Regions from separate parts of the Paenibacillus sp. OK060 genome, predicted to be linked through region 2. Evidence: a T-box and tRNA genes for the amino acid it is inferred to sense, from the RefSeq annotation. Region 2 holds a T-box; the other holds one or more tRNA genes.

Region 1 (10,420 bases), on a different contig from region 2:
TACGTAACAAAGACGGTAAACAATTTGCTGTATTTGTAAATGTTGATTTTAACCCGTCGACCCAGCAGCTGAAAAAAGTACAATTCACGGAATCGGATCGACGTTGAACTGAACATGCACTGCATAGCAAGGCAGGATAGGAACCAGACTTCCCTATGAGAGGGAGTGAGTCTGGTTTTTTTATTTCAAAAAAATCCTTTTTTTAGTTGTTGAATAAAGAACTTATGTTCGCATATAATAATAAAACAAACACATGTTCTTATTGGAGGGATGATTATGCTAGGGAAATATATTGGTCAGATGGTGGAGCTCGTCTACATGGATCGTGCAGGGCATATTACACAGCGGCAGATTCGAATCAACAGTGTACGGGAAGGTAAGATTAGAGCATCCGCAGGGAAAGAGGGGGCACCCCGAACATTTCTTGAACAAGGTATTCTGGCATGGCGTCCCGTACTCCATAAGGAAGGGAAGGAAGAAATATGCTGAATGATTTTGAACGCAAAATTTTGCGTATTATTGTTAATTATGCGGGGCAGCGTCGCCGAGTACCACGAATGGATGAGCTGGAGAATAAGACGGGCAGAACCAAGGCGTTCATTCATGAGTCACTGCTGGAGCTTGAGCGCAGGCAGCATATTGTGTGGGAGAACAAGTCTACGCTGGAAGGCATACTAATTCTGCAAGCATGGGAGCAGGAATCACAGCCCATTCGCAAAAGCCAGCCTGCTGGCGATGCCGTGAAATATTTTACCGAATATTAAAACGTAAAAAACGCCAACCCGGAATGCCGGATTGGCGCCATGTTAATCAGCATACATCTATTAGAAGATAGGAAGTTGATCAAGGTTATTGGTTGGGTCGCCGTCTGCGTCACCGCGAATGTACATTTCGCCGTCTTTGCCTTTAAAGACGTTCACACCTGCAATTGATCCTGCTTTTACTTCTGCCAGTGCTTGTTGGTAATCCAGCACACGTCCGGATGAAGTTTGAAACGCTGTCAGATCGCCGTCACCATTTTTTTGTACTGCTGTGAAGCTTTCGCGTGTCGTTTGATCCATGATGTCACACTCTCCTTATCTGACCAAATAGGAATCTGGTTACCTCTTTAGCCTGTCCGGATCAAAAAAAAGTATGCACTACATAGCTTCATATCGCACGCAGAGGTTATTTACAGGCTCTTTTGCATACGAACGTGCAGAATGTCTGCATCATAAAAAGGCTCTTCCGAGATCACTTCATATCCGAGCTTCTCATAGAACTTCTGCGCCTGGCATTGTGCGTCCAAAACAGAGTAGGCCAATCCCAATTCGCGTGCTCGTTCTTCCATGGCTAACAGAAGCACACGTCCGTAACCGAACGAACGATGAGATTTGAGTACAGCGATACGCTGCATTTTGGCGGTATCCTTGGTGTAATAGATCAGACGCCCTGTGGCTACAGCCTGTCCATCTTTACTCAACAATACGTGATGCACATCAGGACTGATGATATCATATTGATCGATCTCAATGTCAGCAGGCACCTGCTGCTCGATTACAAAAACATGATTGCGAATATCCAATGCTTCCTGGAGTTGTTCTTCAGTCGTTACATAACTAATCTCAGCTGCCAATTCCATACCTTCTTTCTGCTCTACGCTATCAGACTGAATTATACAAAAAAATGCTTTTCCTGTATAGTTAAGACTGGAACATACTGGGAGAGGAGGGGCGCACCATGGGTATGGCAGGAGTGATGGCAATCACCCTTTTGATGGCGGCAGGAATGATTGCTTTGTTGTATTATGTGACTAAGAAGGCGTACTCCAAAAAGTGGGACGAAGACGAGTGAAATGCAATTTGATGTTCCTCAGGGTAAGACTTCAACATTGCCTTGTGGGGAGTAAACGTCATGCACAACAGACTTGGAATACACATCCAGCCAAACGGGCAGATCATCATTCACCTCATGGGACTCTTTTAACTGTTGGAATTGTACTGTATGTTCATCTCGTTCCAAACTACAACCGACAGAAACGTATATTAATGCAACAAGCGCAATCAAACAGGCTAAGTTTTTGGCTATGATAAATAAACGCAGCTTACGTTCTTTCATGTTCCTCATATGGAAGTCACCTCGTCATCAAAATGGTAATCATTCCTTTATTGTGCACCAATTCGAATAAAATATTACCAATATAACGATTGACAATGAACACGGTTACTTGGTATGATACTGTTACTCGATTGGAAAACAATCAGATATCATGATCTGTTAGCTCAGCTGGGAGAGCACTATCTTGACAGGGTAGGGGTCAGTGGTTCGAGCCCACTACAGATCATACGCGAGAAGCCTTGCAGAGCAAGGCTTCTTTTCCTTATAGAAGAAACTACACTATAATTTTGTGTTCATTAAAGAGAAATGGTTAATTTTTGGTCAAGATCATGTTATTTTGCTAAGTATCTCGTTAATTAAATTGCTTTCTACAAGTTCTGTTATTGATTATCGTTAAAAAAATGCCAACGTCACATTAACTGTGAGTTGGTATTTTTTACGTTAACCGAAAAGAACAGTGTTTAACTTTTCAGCTGTTTCTTTTGCATGCGTATGTCGCATTCCGTGAAATTTAATTATTGGAATGTTCCAACAGCAACCAAAAGTTTTAATCACTTGGCAGAAATAATTATAAATCGACTATTTGCCGTCAAAAGCCTCCATAATGAGAAAATAACTGCTTATGATGCAGCGATCCAGCACCGGCAGAATTAAAATGAACAATTGCAGAACTACCGGCGTTCTGATTATATATAAAAAGTTTTCTCACTGTGTAACATTCTCTGATTGTAAGTGTTCATTTATATATAGGGAAATTAAAATTACAAACAAAGTTTTGAGTACTTTCACAAGTAAAGATCAGGGTGCATTTTCAAGCAGACCAAAAATAACTTGAATAAAACAGCACTAATCATTCAACTATAGGAGGATATTCTTATGAGAACAAAATCACTAAAATTCATTACAGTTGGTGTGATTTTTGCTTTAGGGATTGGAATAGGTGTCTATGGATGGGGAGCTGCATCTGCTAATACTAGTCCCTCTGAAGATCAAATGGAAGTAAAAATCAATGATAAAGGTGAAACATATGGTTCATTTGTTTATCATGATGGAAAAGAAATAGATTTAGTTAAGGCTATAGGTGTAAACGGAACGGAAGGTTACATCAAGACTTCAGATATGAATCAAGATTTGCCACAAACTCCCGAAGAAGCAATTCAGAGTATGAATGAACCAAAAGTCGATAAGTATATAAACTTATACGATAGCAACGAGAATATTATCGGGAAATTTCTACTTGAGAGTTCAGAAGATTAAAACTAAACTACACTACACTACTCCCCCAAAAGATGCTCTCCATAATGATTGCGAGCACTTTAAAATCCCAACAAGTAAATTCAGTTCACGTACTGCTCCACTTGTAGTATTCTACTGAAAATATACATATAGCTTGCAGCAGTTTGACTAATTCTTCTGCAAATCAGCAAGATTCTGTCTACCCCAATCGCAGAGACTCTCCAGCACAGGCATCAGCGTTAATCCTTCACGAGACAAAGAGTATTCTACTTTTGGCGGTAATTGTGGGTACTCTGTACGGATAATTAATTGGTCGGCTTCTAGTTCCTTCAGTTGAGAGCTTAGCATTTTATGCGTAATTCCATCCAAAGCTCTTTTCAGTTCTCCATATCGCAATGTTTCTTTTTTCCATAACCAAAATAAGATATGCATTTTCCATTTTCCACCGATCAACGACATGGCATGTGAAAATGGTTTAACGTTTACTTCCTCAGCAATTTCCATATTCCACTCTCCTTTTAGTTAGTATCTACCTTTTAAGTGCATACTATACTCTTTTTTCACCCTACTATACAATAACTCATGAAACAGAGACAAGGGTGGACACGCCTAATAAAAGGAGAGAATATATATGGAAAATAGTAATCGTAATTTCTTGCAGCCTTATACATTTGCGAATGGTTTTACGTTGAAAAATAGAGTGGTCATGGCGCCAATGACAACAATGTCCAGTTTCTTCGATGGTTCCATCACCAATGATGAAGTCGATTATTATGCCGAACGGGCTGGAGGCCCTGGAATGATCATTACAGGTGTTGCGTACGTAACCGATGGGGGAAAAGGCTTCGAAGGTGAGCTCTCCATCGCAAGTGATTCTACAATCAAAGGACTGTCCAAAATTGCAAGAGCCATTCAGAAAGACGGAACGAAAGCCATTGTGCAAATCTTTCATGCAGGGCGCAAAACGAACTCCAAAACGCTAAGAGGTGTACAACCCACCAGTGCGAGTGCAATCGCTGCCGCTCATCCAATCGGCTCGGAGACGCCGCGTGAATTGACTCCTGAGGAAATCGAAAACATTATTAAGGACTTCGGCAGAGCAACCTTACGAGCCATTCAAGCTGGTTTTGACGGGGTAGAGCTTCACGGGGCCAACACATATCTATTGCAGCAATTTTTCTCCGTCAATTCCAATCAACGGTCCGATCAGTGGGGTGGCAGTTTTGAAAATCGTATGCGATTTCCGCTGGCAGTCATTCAGGAGGTTGCATCAGTTATTGATGCCCATGCGGATAAACCCTTTATCCTCGGTTACCGGATTTCACCGGAAGAAATTCATATGCCGGGCATCCAGCTCGAAGACTCCTTGGCTTTTGCCCAGGCGCTGACAGACACTCGGGTTGATTACATTCATCTGTCGATGGGAAGTTACAAACGAACATCTTTAAACCACCCCGATGACAAAGAGCCAATCTTAACTAAATTCGTCCGGGTTTTGGATCACAAAAAACCTCTGATTGGCATCGGATCGATTGAGCGGCCGGAAGACGCGGAAGAGGTCATCAACGCCGGGGCAACTTTGGCTGCACTCGGACGGGAATTGATTCGTGAGCCAAAATGGGTACAGAAGGTGAAAGCAGGTGACCTTGGCAGCATTCGTTACCAAATATCCCCGTCGGATATGGATGAGTTGCGCATTCCATTGGCGATGCAGACTTATCTGGAAGGTTCGTTTCGGGAGGTCATGCACTTTACTACCGACAGTCAGGAAGGGACTGACTACCAGAATTCACTTGCACCGATGGAGGGCTTTGAGAAGAAAATGTAAAAGCTAAACTATATTAGGTAGATTCAACTTTTGGATCAGTGATAGATATTTATCAATTACGGAGCAACCATTTCCTGCTATTACAAGAGGGAATGGTTGTTTTTAATTTTTATAATAATGATTTACAAACACAATTAAATTGTGTACAATCTAATTGTTAGCAAAACAAAAGAGACATCATCTTTACAAAATAAAATCTAAATTACAGAGGAGCCAATACTCATGAAAACATTATATGAAACTACAGTTATCAATACAGGTGGACGTCAAGGGATTGTGCAATCGCCAGATAACGTATTTATGCTTGATGTCGCTGCCCCACCTGAACTGGGAGGCAAAGTGACGACAGCTACGAATCCAGAGCAATTGTTTGCAGCAGGCTACAGTGCTTGCTTTAATTCAGCGCTGGAATTTCAGTTAAAGAAACACAAAGTCGAAATTGAGAGAAGCACAGTATCGGCTACGGTTATGCTTGTGACAGACCCTACGGATAATGGTGTGAAACTGGAAGTGGAACTTGAAGTTAAAATTGAGGGTTTGGATGAGGAGACAGCACATAAATTTGTAAAACTTGCGCATGAATACTGCCCATATTCCAAAGGAATCAAAGGGAACGTCAATGTTACCGTGGGACTAGCCTAATTATTGAGCTGAGTCGATCGAACGGTTTCGTTTCGAACTTCATGTTGAAGTCTGAAGCATGTATTTAAAATAATTTCTAAAAACTGAAGGCCTCCGAAAAATCGGAGGTTTTTTTGATATGCTCTTAATTCTGCAGCGATAACCAACCAAATAATAGATAAAGAAATCAATTACGGTTGAAATATACCCATATGGGGTATATTATGAGAGTAGAAATCGAAAGTTCAAAGGAGTGCAACTCATGAAAAAGTATGCAATGATATTGCTGACTACGGTGATCACGGGCAGTGTGATGTTAAGTGGATGTGGCAAGAATGCTGAGCAGGATAATAGCAGTAGTGACAGTCATGCAGCGAGCACAGGAGAGATGCACCACTCGGATTCGGGAGAATTACCGGAAGGACTTCAGGAAAAGAAAAATCCTACATATCCAGTGAGCAGCCATGTCGTGTTGAGTACGGACCATATGGCCGGAATGAAGGGTGCAGAAGCAACAATTGTGGGAGCCTATGAGACAACAGCTTATACAGTCTCGTATACACCAACTACAGGGGGAGACACTGTGAAAAATCATAAATGGGTCATTCAAGAGGAAATTCAGGACCATACGGATCAACCGTATGCAGCAGGAGCAGAGGTTGTGCTGAACGCTGACCACATGCCAGGAATGAAAGGTGCTAAGGCAACGATTGACTCCGCTGAGCAAACGACGGTATATATGGTTGATTATACCCCGACCACAGGCGGAGATCCGGTGAAGAATCATAAATGGGTCACGGAAGAAGAATTGTCTGCTAAATGAGAGAGCTTGAAGTAAGTGCCTGAAGTAATAGTTGTTAAGCCTCACATCCATGCGTATAACTTGTGTTAGTCATTATGTGATTACCAAAACCACCCTCCTCACTTTTTAAGTGAAAAGGGTGGTTTTATATATAACAACGCAAAACTATCTTTTGAAAATCTCCAGTTACCATACAATCGTTTCTGGAGTAACACCAACCGGGAATGTTTCCTCAGCTTTATCTTTCTCCACATACATATCATACCAAGCGTCAGCAATGTATTTAGGGTCTGTTGGTGTATCCGGCTTGATGAATACACCCAAGGAGAGGTGACCCACATAAATGCCTTTCGGAGCGAGGTCCGTATGCAGATTGTTGGCATAGTTTCGTAATCCGCCCAAAGCAATCCCCACGTTACCCATCATCGGAATTGGATATATAGCGGAAAGCCCAGTGGTGAACAGAATCGCTCCAGTCTGAAGTTCCAGCATAGCTGGTAATACCTGTTGCACACTATGAATTGCACCAAGTACCAGACCCTGGAACTGATCCAATGCATTATCCGCAGTAACATTCATGGCAGGTGTCGGAGGGAACTGTCCAACGGTTGGACTGAATTCGAGCACATCAATAAAACCGTACTTCTCTTTGATTTGGTCAAAAGCTTGTGTTAATTGTTCCGGGTTATATAGATCGGCTGCGAAGCCGGATGCTTCAATACCTTCTGATTTTAACTGGGCTGCCAGGTTATCGAGTTTGTCTTGGTTTCGTGATACCAAAGCGACCTGAAATCCGTTTTGTCCAAATTTCTGTCCTATAGCCATCCCGAGTCCGGGGCCTGCGCCAACAATGACGATGGTTTTCATATCATGTTTCTCCTTTTCATTCTTATATTGTAAATAGTAGACTAGACAACTAAAGTAATGTAAACAACGCTTGTTGTTAAGCATGCTATACTAATCCAATCAGGCTTACAATCAGCAAAAATGCAGAATCGTTGCGTAGACAACAGTTCCTATATTTTTGTTGCGAACATTATGCAAAAGGCGAGGAGACGTTCGAATGACGATCAAAAATAACCAGGATCCTCGTGTCATACGGACACGTCAGCTCCTGCAGGATGCGTTCCTATCCCTATTGCAGCATCAGGACTTTGATTCTCTGACCGTGGGGGATATTACCGAAAAAGCTACGGTGAATCGAGCCACATTTTATGCACACTTCACCGATAAATTTGCCATTCTGGATTCGACCGTTACGTATTCATTCATGGAGAAATTGAATGATCGAATGGATCAGGGTGATACATTTAATGAAGAAGTTTTGAGAAAAATATTAACAGCCCTGTGTGAATTTCATGCTGAAGTCAGTACTCGCTGCGAACGAAGTTACAGGTCACTGGGAACCGTACTGGAACTTCAAATTAGAGAAAAAATCCAGATTATTATTTTGCAACTGTTGAATCGTCAGAAAACCTCCACACCGGGGCAGAACTCTCGTAAAGAGACAGCAGCAGTTCTGTTAAGCTGGGGGATGTATGGCACGGCTTATCAATGGAACCTGCAGGGGCGGAACGTGCCTATGGAACAATGGATTAATGACACGCTTCCTCTACTGTTGTATGGAAATAGCATCTTTTTTGAGAATTAATAAATTTCTGCTCATTTATGGGTTATAATGGAACCATAAGATTAAAGCTGCTGGAAAGGGGAATGTATATGATGGACTTTAGCAAGCCGCCCCATGCCTCAGAATCACATACACACAAACAGCGCCATGAAGAAAATGAACAACAGCTTTTAGCCGGAGGGAAAAGCATTTGGTGGGAAATTAGCAACTGGCTAATTCTCGCTGGGATTCTTGCGGTAATCTTCGTATTGTTTAAGTTCGTTTTCTAGAAAAAGAGAAACATTAAAACTTTGGATAAGGGCCATATTAAATGGGCTCTTTTTTTCTTTACGCTCTTACATATAAATCATCAAGAGAATAACAAATGACAAAAATAAATATTTGTCATTTGTTATTCTCTGTGTTAATCTAATTTCAACGGAGGTGACTTGAGGATGGTGTAACCATCTTAATCATTATGGAAAAGGACAAAACTTCTGAATTTTTAACTAAGGAACAAATTATTGGAGCAACGCAGGAAACTCTCCGGCGCTTCGGTGTTGCCAAAACATCTGTTACGGATGTCGCTAAATTGCTTGGAGTTAGTCACGGTACGATTTACAGGCACTATAAAAGCAAGAAAGAATTACTTGAAGGCGTGACCGCACAATGGCTCGAAGATGAGATTATTACGCCTTTGACGGCAATAACTAAGGATCAGAGTTATAACGGAGAGGGAACACGTCATCTGAAAGTATATATAGAAGCATTAATTGCTCATAAACGTCATTATGCCGAATCCGATGCAGAGTTGTTTGAGATGTACGCACGGGTAACTCAGGAATCCGCAGATATTATCAATAAACATGTGCAACATCTTGTACGTCATTTGAGTGAGATCATCCAACAGGAGAACCAGTTCCAATTTAACAACCCAGACGTGGTTGCAACGGCGATCCTTCAAGCTACAGCCCGTTTTCATCATCCGGCACACGCCTATGAATGGCAGAGCCCTACAATTGATGCGGAATTTGCACAGGTATGGTTGTTGATAGAAAAGGGATTATTACATTTTGAACAAGAGAGGGAGTAATCGTAAATGAAAAAGCTAGCAGGTAAAGTAGCCATTGTAACTGGCTCATCCCGGGGGATCGGACGTGCTATAGCAGAGCAACTCGCTGAATTGGGCGCGGATGTCGTCATTAACTACGCGAGCAGCCCCGACAAAGCAGAGCAGGTGGCAGATATTGCTCGCCAAAAAGGAGTCCGTGCCATTACCGTTCAGGCTGACCTTGCCCGAAAGGAAGATGTGGAGCGTTTATTTTCCGAAACGATTAGCCAGCTTGGAAAAGTTGATATTCTGATCAACAATGCAGGCATCATGAAGACAACGCCTTTGGTAGATGTGACGGAGGAAGAATTCGATCAGCAGTTTGCCATCAATGTGAAAGGTACATTTTTTGCTTGTCAGCAAGCATTGAAACACATGGAGGAGCAGGGCCGAATTGTTAACTTCTCCACTTCTGTAACCGGACAGATGTTTCCGGGATACAGCGTGTACGCAGGTACCAAAGGAGCAGTTGAACAGATTACTCGTCAGCTTGCAAAAGAATTTGGCTCCAGACAAATCACTATTAATGCTGTTGCACCAGGCCCGGTGAATACCGAGTTGTTTTCTGTAGGGAAGACGGAGCAACAGCTCGAAGGGCTACGTAAAATGAATGCATTTGGTCGTTTAGGTGAACCGGAGGACATTGCAAATGTGATCTCTTTCCTTGTCAGTGAAGAGTCGCAATGGGTTACAGGACAGACGCTGCGTGCAAACGGCGGTTTCATTTAAACGATATCATGCACGAAGTTTATTGCTTTTGACACACAACCGGGCGAATCCCCATATGATGCATTACATCAGCAAGCAATTGGGGAAATGGGGAATCCGGGATGGCAAAACCAAAGGGAAAAAAGGCTCCCGCGTTAAAGAGTGACAAACTTCGTGTATCCATGAAATTGGTTACTTCGGATGTATGTGAGCGTTGCAAGACCCCCTGTACACGAGGAATGGATTATGCAGCAAGGATGCGAACCGATGGAGCTGTAGGCAAGGGCGTACCTTGTATATTGACTCGTCATACTTCGTAGTCCACTTCATAATAAGTTTGACCTACAAGAAGTTCGTATAATTACGTATTGCCAACAACTATACTATAGGGGCGTCCTTTAACAGGGA
Region 2 (10,420 bases):
AATCGGGATGTTCAGCTTTTCAGCTGCTACCCGTTCCACATTATCAGCTGGAGCTGCCGTGGAGTAGACAACCAGGTCTGCCCCGTTTACATGCTCTGCCGTATGTCCGATATATATTTTCGCTCCCTTGGCTGCCAGCTTCTCGGTCAACTCCTGTGAAGCGACATCCGATCCGGTAACGGTGTATCCCATCTCAAGCATAACTCTCGCGATGGCACTCATGCCATATCCGCCAATCCCTATAAAATGAACGTGTTCCGATGTATTTAACAAAACTTTCACCAACCTTTTTCAGAATCGGTTTGATGCAAAAGGGCTGCCCGCACATCTGCAATCAGGTACAATGTGCCGGACACCACCCCCAGATCTTCCGCTTCCGTCCGTGACTTCAATAGATCAAGTGCCTTTACCCATTCGGGCTCGACGATGATTTCCAGCTCCGGTTTCGCAATGGCGGGACGTACCCGTTCGACGATCTGCAGCAATTCGGCTGCATCCATTTTGCGTCGGAAATCTGGCTCGGTCAGGATCAGCGTATCCACTAGTGGCAGTATATGCTGCAAATACGCTTCGTGATGCTTATTCGCCAGCATGCCCATCATCAAAATTAACTTGTTGTGAGGATATACGTCGATAATGCTCTTGGCCAGCGATTCGGCCCCCTCCGGATTATGCGCTCCATCCAGAACAATGCGGGGCTGATCAACCACTTTCTCGAACCGTCCTGCCCAGAAGGCATGTTCCAGTCCAAGCGCAATATCTTCATCATCCAGCATAAATGCCATGTATTGGCGAAGCAACTCTAGTACCATAAGTGCGCCCGCTGCATTGTCGCATTGATGTACGCCCTGCATGCGAATACGAGCGTCCAGATCACGGAACGGTCCTGTAAAATGAAAAGATTGTCCGTTCTCATCACTGTCCAGTCTATGATAGGAGAAACGATCTCCCGCCAGATACACGGTTGAACGCAGCCGCTCTGCCGTCTCCTGGATCACCTTCACAGCCTCTGGCTGCGTGGCACAGGTAACAACGGGTACCCCCGCCTTAATAATACCCGCCTTCTCTCCAGCAATCGCCTCAATCGTATCTCCCAGTACATCCGTATGGTCCATACCGATATTGGTAATGACCGATACCACGGGTGTAACAATATTCGTTACGTCCATCCTTCCCCCGAGCCCTGTCTCCCATACTACAATGTCAGGGTAGCACTCTTCCGCATAATACAGAAGGGCGATTGCTGTAGATACCTCAAACATCGTAGGTGATCCAAGGGGAGTTGAAGCCATCTCTTGAACCAATGGATACAGGCGGTTTGAGATTTTGAGCAACGTTTCTTCCGGGATATCCTCACCGTTGTACTGAAAACGGTTTGTGAATTTGGTGATATAAGGGGACGTAAACGTTCCAACATCATATCCCGCCTGAAGAAGCACTGACGTCAAAAAAGCGCAAGTCGAACCTTTGCCGTTCGTTCCCGCGACATGAATAAATTTGAGACGCTGGTGAGGATTACCCAGCAATGACATCAATCCCTCGATTCGTTCCAATCCAGGTCGGATGCCAAAAGGAATAAGGCCATTGATCCAGTTCACGGCCTCGTCATAGGTAAGTAAAGGAGATGCTATTTCTGTCCCGTTAAGTTCCGTCATATGATTCACCTTTGGTTTGAGTTTGGTTGAAAAAAGCGGCCGGATGGCGCAGAAGCACTCCATCCGACCCGAATATATTAACCTTTCAGTTCCTTGATTCGTGCAATCACCTTATCCCGTTTATCGGAATAATCCGCTTGCTTGGCGCGCTCTTCCTCAATAACCTTGGCAGGAGCCTTGGCAACAAAGCCTTCGTTCGCCAGCTTTTTCTCCACACGGAGTACTTCGCCCTCAAGGTTCTGCAACTCTTTCTCCAGACGAGCCACTTCCTGATCAATATCAATAAGACCCGCCAGCGGCAAGTACAACTCAGCCCCAGTAATGACTGCAGTCATTGCTTTATCCGGTGAACTCAGATCCAAGCCGCTGTCGAACTCGGACGTATTACAGAAACGTTTGATGTAATGGCTGTTGCGTTCAATGATGCTGGATGTCTCTGCGTTGTTCGCTTTCACCATCAATTCAATTTTCTTGCTCATTGGTACGTTTACTTCTGCACGGATGTTTCGTACTGCACGAATGGTATCCATAAGCAGGTTCATCTCGGCAACCGCTTCTGGGTTCTCCAGTGCAGGGTCATACACAGGCCAGGAAGCCAACGTAATCGTTTCGCCTTCATGCGGCAGATGCTGCCAGATCTCTTCCGAAATGTACGGCATGAACGGATGAATCAGGCGCATAGTCTGATCCAGCACATAAGCAAGCACCGATTGTGTTTTCTTCTTGGCAACCGGATCTTCCCCATAGAAGGACAACTTCGCAAATTCAATATACCAGTCACATAGGTCATCCCAAATAAAGTTATACAGCAAACGGCCTGTTTCTCCAAATTCATATGCTTCGATTAGACGCGTAATATCACGAGAAGTTTCGTTCAGGCGGTGCAAAATCCAGTAATCCGCTGTTCCAAGGTCTCCACTAATATCGCGATCTTCATAGGTGAACCCTTCCAGATTCATCAAAGCGAAGCGCGATGCATTCCAGATTTTATTGGCAAAGTTACGAGCCTGTTCCACCCGTTCCCAGCGGAAACGGAGATCCTGACCCGGAGTACTACTTGTAGAGATCATGTAACGCATTGCATCCGCACCATATTTCTCAATCACATCCAACGGATCAACACCATTGCCTAGCGATTTGGACATCTTGCGTCCGTCTGCATCACGAACAAGACCGTGCATCAGCACATCCTTGAACGGAACCTCTTCCGTGAACTCCAGAGCGGTAAAGATCATACGCGCCACCCAGAAATAAATAATGTCATACCCTGTTACGAGTACACTTGTCGGGTAGTAACGTTTCAGATCTTCCGTGTCTTCCGGCCAGCCTAAAGTAGAAAACGGCCATAATGCGGAGCTGAACCATGTATCCAGAACATCTTCATCCTGTCTCAGCTTGCGTCCAGCGTATTCTGGCAATGTTGTCGGATCTTCAGCAGATACAATAACTTCTCCAGTCTCCTCGTCGTACCAGGCAGGAATACGATGACCCCACCACAATTGACGAGAGATACACCAGTCACGAACATTCTCGATCCAGTTCAGATACGTTTTCTCAAAACGATCCGGAACAAAATGAACCCCTTCACCGCTTTGTTGCTTCTCAATCGCTTTCTCCGCGAGTGGCTTCATCTCAACAAACCACTGTGTCGACAAATACGGCTCAACGACAGCTCCTGTACGTTCGCTGTGTCCAACCTGATGCGTATGATCCTCAATGTTGATCAATACGCCCTGTTCTTGCAGGTCTGCAACAATCTGCTTCCGGCAGTCACTGCGATCCAGTCCCTGATATTTGCCTGCTTCGGCATTCATCGTACCCGTCTCATCCATCACCGTAATCTGTGGCAGATCATGACGAAGGCCCACTTCGAAGTCATTCGGATCATGAGCAGGCGTTATTTTCACGGCGCCGCTTCCGAAATCTTTATCTACGTACTCATCTGCAATAACCGGAATTTCGCGCCCGATAATAGGCAGAACAAGCACCTTGCCAATCATGTCTGCGTAACGCTCATCCTTAGGATGAACTGCAACTGCCGTATCTCCCAACATCGTTTCCGGGCGAGTTGTCGCTACTGTGACATACCCACTTCCGTCTTTGAGCGGATAACGCAGATGGTACAAGTGACCCTGAACTTCTTTATATTCAACCTCGATGTCGGACAGTGCAGTCCGATTCACCGGGTCCCAGTTAATAATTCGTTTGCCTCGATAAATGAGGCCTTTTTCATACAGTTGAACAAACACTTTACGCACAGCCTGGGATAGACCTTCATCCAGTGTAAAACGTTCACGCGAGTAATCGAGCGATAAGCCCATCTTGCCCCATTGCTGACGAATGGTCGTTGCGTATTGCTCTTTCCAGTCCCATACCTTCTCCAAGAACTTTTCGCGTCCCAGATCATAACGAGTCTGACCTTCTTCACGCAATTTCTGCTCTACTTTGGTTTGGGTAGCAATACCTGCATGGTCAGAACCCGGCAGCCACAGTGCATCATAGCCCTGCATCCGCTTGGTACGAATCAGAATGTCCTGCAGTGTGAAATCGAGCGCATGCCCGATATGGAGCATTCCGGTTACGTTCGGGGGTGGGATTACAATCGTATAAGGTTCAGCATCTTTACGCTGGCCTGCCTTGAAATATCCATTTTCCATCCAAGTGGAATACCATTTTTGTTCCGCAGCTTTCGGATCATATGTGGTTGGCATTTCTGTTGCAGCTGAATTTTTTTGTTCAGACATGTGTCATTCCTCCGTTACTTATTCATCATCGCCAAAAAACAAAAAAACCTTTCATCCATCAAAGGACGAAAGGTTAGCTTTCGCGGTACCACCTTTGTTTCACGCAGATAGAAAGATAGACTACCCCTTCTGAACTTACGTGACACTTCAAGCAGATAACGGCTGCGACCGGCCCATCCTACCTTAGGAATGAATGATACTAAAGTTACTCATCCCTTGTATTCAAACAGGCAACTCCCGGGCGACTTCGATCAGTTGGTTCCTACGGAATTTCCCAGCGCTACAATCCCGCTCTCTGAAAGGTCATACTGTCTACTACTCCCGATCCACGTTGTTCTTCAAAAAACCTAAACACATCATACCCTGCCCGTGCCCGATAGTCAACCTGACAACAGCGGAAAAAGCGCGCTGCAATGCAGGTTGAGGGCTGACAAAGCAAAAACCCGCCATCCTCAAGGGATCACGGGTCGAAATGGTCATTAAACCAGCCTACAGGTTAAGGGATATATAGAATCTGTCCTTCTTCCACAACCTGTTCGGACAAACGATTATACAACTGGAGCTCTCGGGTACTTAACTGATATCGGTCTGCAATGGTATCGAGCGTCTCTTCACGCTGTACAATGCATAACTTCACCTTACGGAACGGGGTCTGATCGACAATGGTGCCGAGAAACAGGTTCTTCCACTCTACATCATCAGGCGGGTATGCTTCTTGCTGCTGGACTCCAGCAAGTGCCTCTTGCTCCCGTTCAGCCTCCGCCTCCCGTGTCACCCTGCCAGAGGATAACAAGGAGGAGATGCCTACGCCCTCTTCCTGCTTGGGTGCGGATTCTCTCTTGCTGCCAAAAGCAACCTTAAGCTCCGGCTTGTCTTCCGTCTCAGCCACAGGTTCAGGGATAAAAGATTCTTTTTCAGCAGGCTCATTCGTCTCCACCGCTTCAAGAGGAGGTGTGTTTTCCTCCGAAATTTCCGGTTCAGATGCTGCGAAGACATCCTGCCAGTTCTCTGACTGCGAACCTGCCGGAACATCTGCAACCGTCTGATCCTCCTGCTTTGGTTCAGATCGGGCAGATTCAAAATGCCATACGTCCGGCGCTGCCTGTTCATCCGAAGGCTGCAGATCCAGTTTGGAATCGGTCTGCTCCGAATTCCTTAGGTTCGTATGTAAGGTCTCGACGGAAGGCTCGGACCAGACAGACGACTCTTCAGCCAGAGGAAGCAAAGGCTCAGATTCAGGGTAAGAAGCCAACCTGTCGGCTGTCTCCGCTAAAAAAGACGAAACGGGAGAAGGCGTATCGGACAACACATCCGCTTGCGCTTCATCCTCCTTGTCCCTCAAGGACGAGGACTCTTCGTTTTCAGCTATTTTGCTTTGCTCCGCGTTCCCATCCCCTTGCTGCCAGGATTGAAACGGTTCGGAAGCAGCTTGAAATAGATGTTCCTGCTGTAACTCCTCTTCGCTCCGTTGAAGCAGATACTCCTGAGCAAACACATTGGGATAGCTGCCTGTCTGCTCTGTTTCAGCAGAACGGTCACCCTGCTGAGGGTCGGGCGAATGTACAACGGTAAACTCATCTGCTGACCAGACCTGCGGTTCCTCCACCGGAAAGCCCTCGATACCGCGAAGCGACAATACGCCAGTAATGTTCAGACTTCGGTTGGATAACAAATCGACATCAAAATTTTCGATCTCAATGGAAATATCCTCAAGCGATCTTACCCGGTTCAGGGGTACCGTGATCTCCACCGGAATAAAATGTTTGAGTTCTTCCGAGATCTCGTTCTCTCCCCGATACGCACCTGTTAGCAAAAGATGGCCTCGCAATGTTGCATGATCATCCTGACCTATCACCTGAATGCGGGGATATAACTCAATTTCCTCCAGTTCCTCAATTGCAGGAACTCCCTCTGACAAATGAACGCGCTCATAAATATCGAACCGTAAACCATAAGGTTGATTCAACAAAGGTGGCGTCCTCCTTTCGGCATATGTTCACCATGATCCTTCTCATGGGACTGATCCATGGTCCAAATCCTTCGTTACCCCATCTATATGCCTTGAATGAGATGAGCATGCCACCTTTTGTGCAAACCTTCCCAGTTTATTGGTCCTTGCCTTCCCGTTGTACCAGTTGTTCAAAATCCTGCGGCCAAGGGTCTGCCACTTCAATTCGAGCACCTGTCAGTGGATGAGCAAAACTCAGTGTCTCACCATGAAGCGCTTGTCGACCAATAGAATCCCTTCTGCCTTCATATAACTCATCTCCGATGAGGGGATGCCCCGCATAACTTAAATGCACCCGAATCTGGTGTGTGCGTCCTGTATCCAGTGTCAGCCGGACAAGGGTCGCCCTATCCCATACCTCCACGATCTCCACGTGAGTTACAGCGTCCTGCCCACCTTCAGAGATACGTCTGCGTTGCTTGTGATGCCTGTCCTTCCCAATCGGAGCATCAATTGTATTCAGCTCCGTGGATATCTGACCGCCTGCAATGGCGACGTAATGGCGCCCAATGTCTTTACGGCGCATCGCTTCATCCAGTTTGGCGAGGGCAAAAGCATTTTTGGCATATAAAACAGGTCCAGTTGTGTCCTCGTCCAGACGGTGAATATGGCGTACATTCGCCTGAATTCCATTCATTTCGTAATAAGACGCAACCGCATGATCCAGCGTAATCGCTTGATCCGCCCGGCTCCCATCGGGATGAAGCTTCATTCCGGCCGGTTTATGCACGACCAGACAGAAGTCATCCTCATACAGAACATCGATATCCGCCCAACGCGGTTCAACATCGATCGGCTGAGACGCAAAAAGGGCCAGCCGAAGCCGGTCCCCTGCGAGTTGTATGCCTTGGTTCGTCTTTAGCTGACGCAACATTTTCTCTGGTAACTGAAGCTCAGACAAGAGCCATTGCTCTGCAGCCGTTTGCCTGTCTGAACTGCCTGTCACCGCTTTGCCTGGCATTAGCTCAAGCCATTCCCCACGACGTTTCCAACTTTTAATGGTCATAATGATTGAAGAGCCTTACGGTTTGCCTCGATCGTATCGTCAATATCCTGCTCCGTATGCACGCCAGAAACAAACATGCCTTCGTATTGGGAAGGTGCAACACTTACACCCTGATCAATCATGGCCGCAAAGTAACGACGGAATTGATCCAGATTGCTTTCTTTGGCAATATCATAATTCGTAACTGGAACAGCACTGAAAAATGGACATACCATCGAACCAACACGGTTAATCGTCATGGCTACACCTGTCTCTGCTGCATTCTTCTCAAACCCAGCCTGCAAGCGTGCAGACAGTGTCTCCAGACGATCATAGACCTCCGGTGTCAACAATTTGAGTGTCGTATAACCTGCTGCCATAGCCAGTGGATTACCGCTCAGTGTACCTGCCTGATAGATCGGTCCGGTCGGAGCAATCTGTTCCATCAGATCACGTCTGCCGCCATAAGCGCCCACCGGAAGCCCGCCACCGATTACTTTACCCAGACAAGTCAGGTCAGGTGTAACGCCATATCGTCCCTGTGCACAGTTCAACCCTACACGGAAACCGGTCATGACTTCGTCAAAAATGAGCAGACTGCCGTATTGAGACGTCAAATTGCGCAGGCCTTCAAGGAAACCTGAAACGGGTGGCACAACTCCCATATTACCTGCAACAGGTTCCACAATGACGGCAGCCAGTTCTTCACCATAACGTTCAAAAGCAAGCTTCACTGACTCCAGGTCATTGTATGGAACCGTAATCGTATTCATAGCCACACCTTCAGGAACACCAGGGCTGTCAGGCAGACCTAGTGTTGCTACACCAGACCCTGCTTTGATCAGCAAGCTATCGGCATGCCCGTGATATGATCCTTCAAACTTCAAAATTTTACTGCGTCCGGTTACACCACGTGCCAGCCGAATTGCACTCATGGTTGCTTCCGTACCGGAATTTACCATTCGTACGATATCGATCGAAGGCACACGGTCACAGACGAGTTTTGCCATCTCTGTCTCCAGCAATGTTGGTGCACCAAAACTTGTTCCTTTAAGGGCTGTCTCACGCAAAGCTTCTACAACGTCAGGATGCGCATGTCCCATAATGAGCGGACCCCAGGATCCCACATAATCAATAAAAACATTGCCATCAATATCATAGATTTTGGAGCCTTCTCCGCGCTCTGCATAGATCGGGGTAAGCCCCACCGATTTGAACGCACGAACGGGACTGTTCACACCCCCAGGTATGTACTGCTTGGCTTCTTCAAATGCGCTGCGTGAGCGCTCATCATTGCGACGAGTTCCTTGTTGTGCAGTCATGAACATCCTCCTTAATATAAATTTATTTCTCGGCCAACCAGCGTGAAGCGTCTTTTCCGTAGTACGTAATAATCATATCTGCTCCCGCACGTTTCATACTCAGCAGAATTTCCATAGCCACTTTCTTCTCATCAATCCAGCCTTGAATCGCCGCTGCCTTCACCATGGCATACTCTCCACTTACGTTGTAAGCAACCAGTGGCAGATCAAATTGGTCCTTGATCGTACGCATGACATCCAGATAGGACAGTGAAGGTTTCACCATCAACATGTCCGCGCCTTCGAGCACATCGGTTTCGGCTTCACGCAATGCTTCACGAGCGTTCGCCGGGTCCATCTGATACGACTTGCGATCTCCGAATTGTGGAGTGGAATCCGCGGCTTCGCGGAATGGACCATAGAATGCCGAAGCATATTTTACGGAGTAGGACATGATCGGAATATGACTAAAACCATTCTCATCCAGCCCGGCACGAATCGCTTGGACAAATCCATCCATCATGTTGGATGGTGCAATGATGTCCGCTCCAGCTTTAGCCTGGGATACCGCTGTTTTCACGAGCAGCTCCAATGATTCGTCATTGAGAACATCTCCGCAAATGTGACCGTCCACTTCCACGGTGTGCACCATACCACAATGACCGTGATCGGTGAATTCGCACAGACAGGTATCAGCAACAACCAGCAGCTCAGGATACCAGGACTTAATCAGCTTCGTTGCTTCCTGTACAATACCATCTTCAGCGAATCCAGACGAACCAACACTGTCTTTGGTTTCAGGAATACCGAATAAGAGCACAGCCGGAATACCCAGATCGGCAATCTCCTTCACTTCTTCCTGCAGACGATCCAGCGAGAAGCGGAATACGCCCGGCATGGATTTGATTTCGGATTTTACATTTTCACCATAAGTAACATAGATGGGTTGGATAAAGTCATCCACAGTCAAATGGGTCTCTCTCACCATATTGCGAATACCTGTGGATTGACGTAAACGGCGATGCCGCACAATTGGAAAACTCATACGTGTGAAACCTCCCTGAATAGTGATGTGGAGCAAAAAGCGAAGCGCGCCGGTATCGTAAAGAATTCAGCACGCTTCATCTATCGATTGCGGTTCAATTTATAGGTTTAACGTGGAAATACAGCTTCTGTGGCAGGCTTTCGTTTCCACTCAGACAACACAGAAATCAGACTTTCAATGGTTGCTTCTTCAGCCATCATTGTGACCTTCAAGCCTGCTGCTTCTGCCGTCTTCGCTGTAACAGGCCCGATACATGCAACCTCTACATTTTCCAATAAAGGCAAGGGGTCCTGCAATCCCATCCGTTTCAGAATGCTCATAAAATTGGTGACGGTAGATGAACTTGTGAAGGTCATCGCATGAATGCCGCCCTCTTCAAGCAGCTTCAGCAGTTCATCGTCATCCTCGCCAGCCAGAATGGTGTCATAGATAATCGCCTCGGTGACCAGAAGTCCCCGCTCCCTCAACTGTTCAGGCAACCAGGAGCGCGCGAGATCTCCATGCGGTAAAAGAACCCTCTGCCCTTCATTCAGTTCATTTTCAAAAGCTTCAAGCATACCTTCGGCCTGAAATGGTCCTTGGATGACTTCCGCCACGATGCCATACTTACGCAAAGCTTCCCCAGTGGAAGGCCCTACCGCCGCAATTCTCGCTTGATGAATGGAGCGAATATCTTTTCGCT

The links. The T-box of region 2 lies ahead of BLS14_RS25490 (valine--tRNA ligase). A T-box ahead of a tRNA ligase gene usually reads a tRNA of that ligase, here a tRNA-Val.
Region 1: it encodes a tRNA-Val, which carries the amino acid that the T-box ahead of BLS14_RS25490 (valine--tRNA ligase) is inferred to sense. The anticodon was not compared.

What each region holds. Positions count from the first base shown of each region.
Region 1 covers NZ_FNFR01000002.1:1,195,010-1,205,429, reverse strand. Annotated here, with positions in the region: gene BLS14_RS11775 (DUF3889 domain-containing protein) at 1-107, shown strand, start outside; gene BLS14_RS11770 (hypothetical protein) at 277-489, shown strand; gene BLS14_RS11765 (hypothetical protein) at 483-764, shown strand; gene BLS14_RS11760 (DUF3892 domain-containing protein) at 825-1,061, opposite strand; gene BLS14_RS11755 (GNAT family N-acetyltransferase) at 1,172-1,615, opposite strand; gene BLS14_RS11750 (hypothetical protein) at 1,852-2,097, opposite strand; tRNA gene BLS14_RS11745 (tRNA-Val) at 2,251-2,323, shown strand; gene BLS14_RS11740 (hypothetical protein) at 2,974-3,354, shown strand; gene BLS14_RS11735 (winged helix-turn-helix transcriptional regulator) at 3,502-3,837, opposite strand; gene BLS14_RS11730 (NADH-dependent flavin oxidoreductase) at 3,965-5,161, shown strand; gene BLS14_RS11725 (organic hydroperoxide resistance protein) at 5,384-5,803, shown strand; gene BLS14_RS11720 (YdhK family protein) at 6,045-6,605, shown strand; gene BLS14_RS11715 (SDR family NAD(P)-dependent oxidoreductase) at 6,771-7,451, opposite strand; gene BLS14_RS11710 (TetR/AcrR family transcriptional regulator) at 7,648-8,235, shown strand; gene BLS14_RS11705 (hypothetical protein) at 8,304-8,483, shown strand; gene BLS14_RS11700 (TetR/AcrR family transcriptional regulator) at 8,672-9,286, shown strand; gene BLS14_RS11695 (SDR family oxidoreductase) at 9,293-10,033, shown strand; gene BLS14_RS11690 (hypothetical protein) at 10,135-10,332, shown strand.
Region 2 covers NZ_FNFR01000008.1:23,634-34,053, forward strand. Annotated here, with positions in the region: gene murC (UDP-N-acetylmuramate--L-alanine ligase) at 1-222, opposite strand, end outside; gene BLS14_RS25485 (bifunctional folylpolyglutamate synthase/dihydrofolate synthase) at 279-1,655, opposite strand; gene BLS14_RS25490 (valine--tRNA ligase) at 1,733-4,399, opposite strand; T-box leader at 4,458-4,737, opposite strand; gene BLS14_RS25495 (LysM peptidoglycan-binding domain-containing protein) at 4,896-6,368, opposite strand; gene BLS14_RS25500 (RluA family pseudouridine synthase) at 6,505-7,413, opposite strand; gene hemL (glutamate-1-semialdehyde 2,1-aminomutase) at 7,410-8,714, opposite strand; gene hemB (porphobilinogen synthase) at 8,737-9,738, opposite strand; gene cobA (uroporphyrinogen-III C-methyltransferase) at 9,846-10,420, opposite strand, start outside.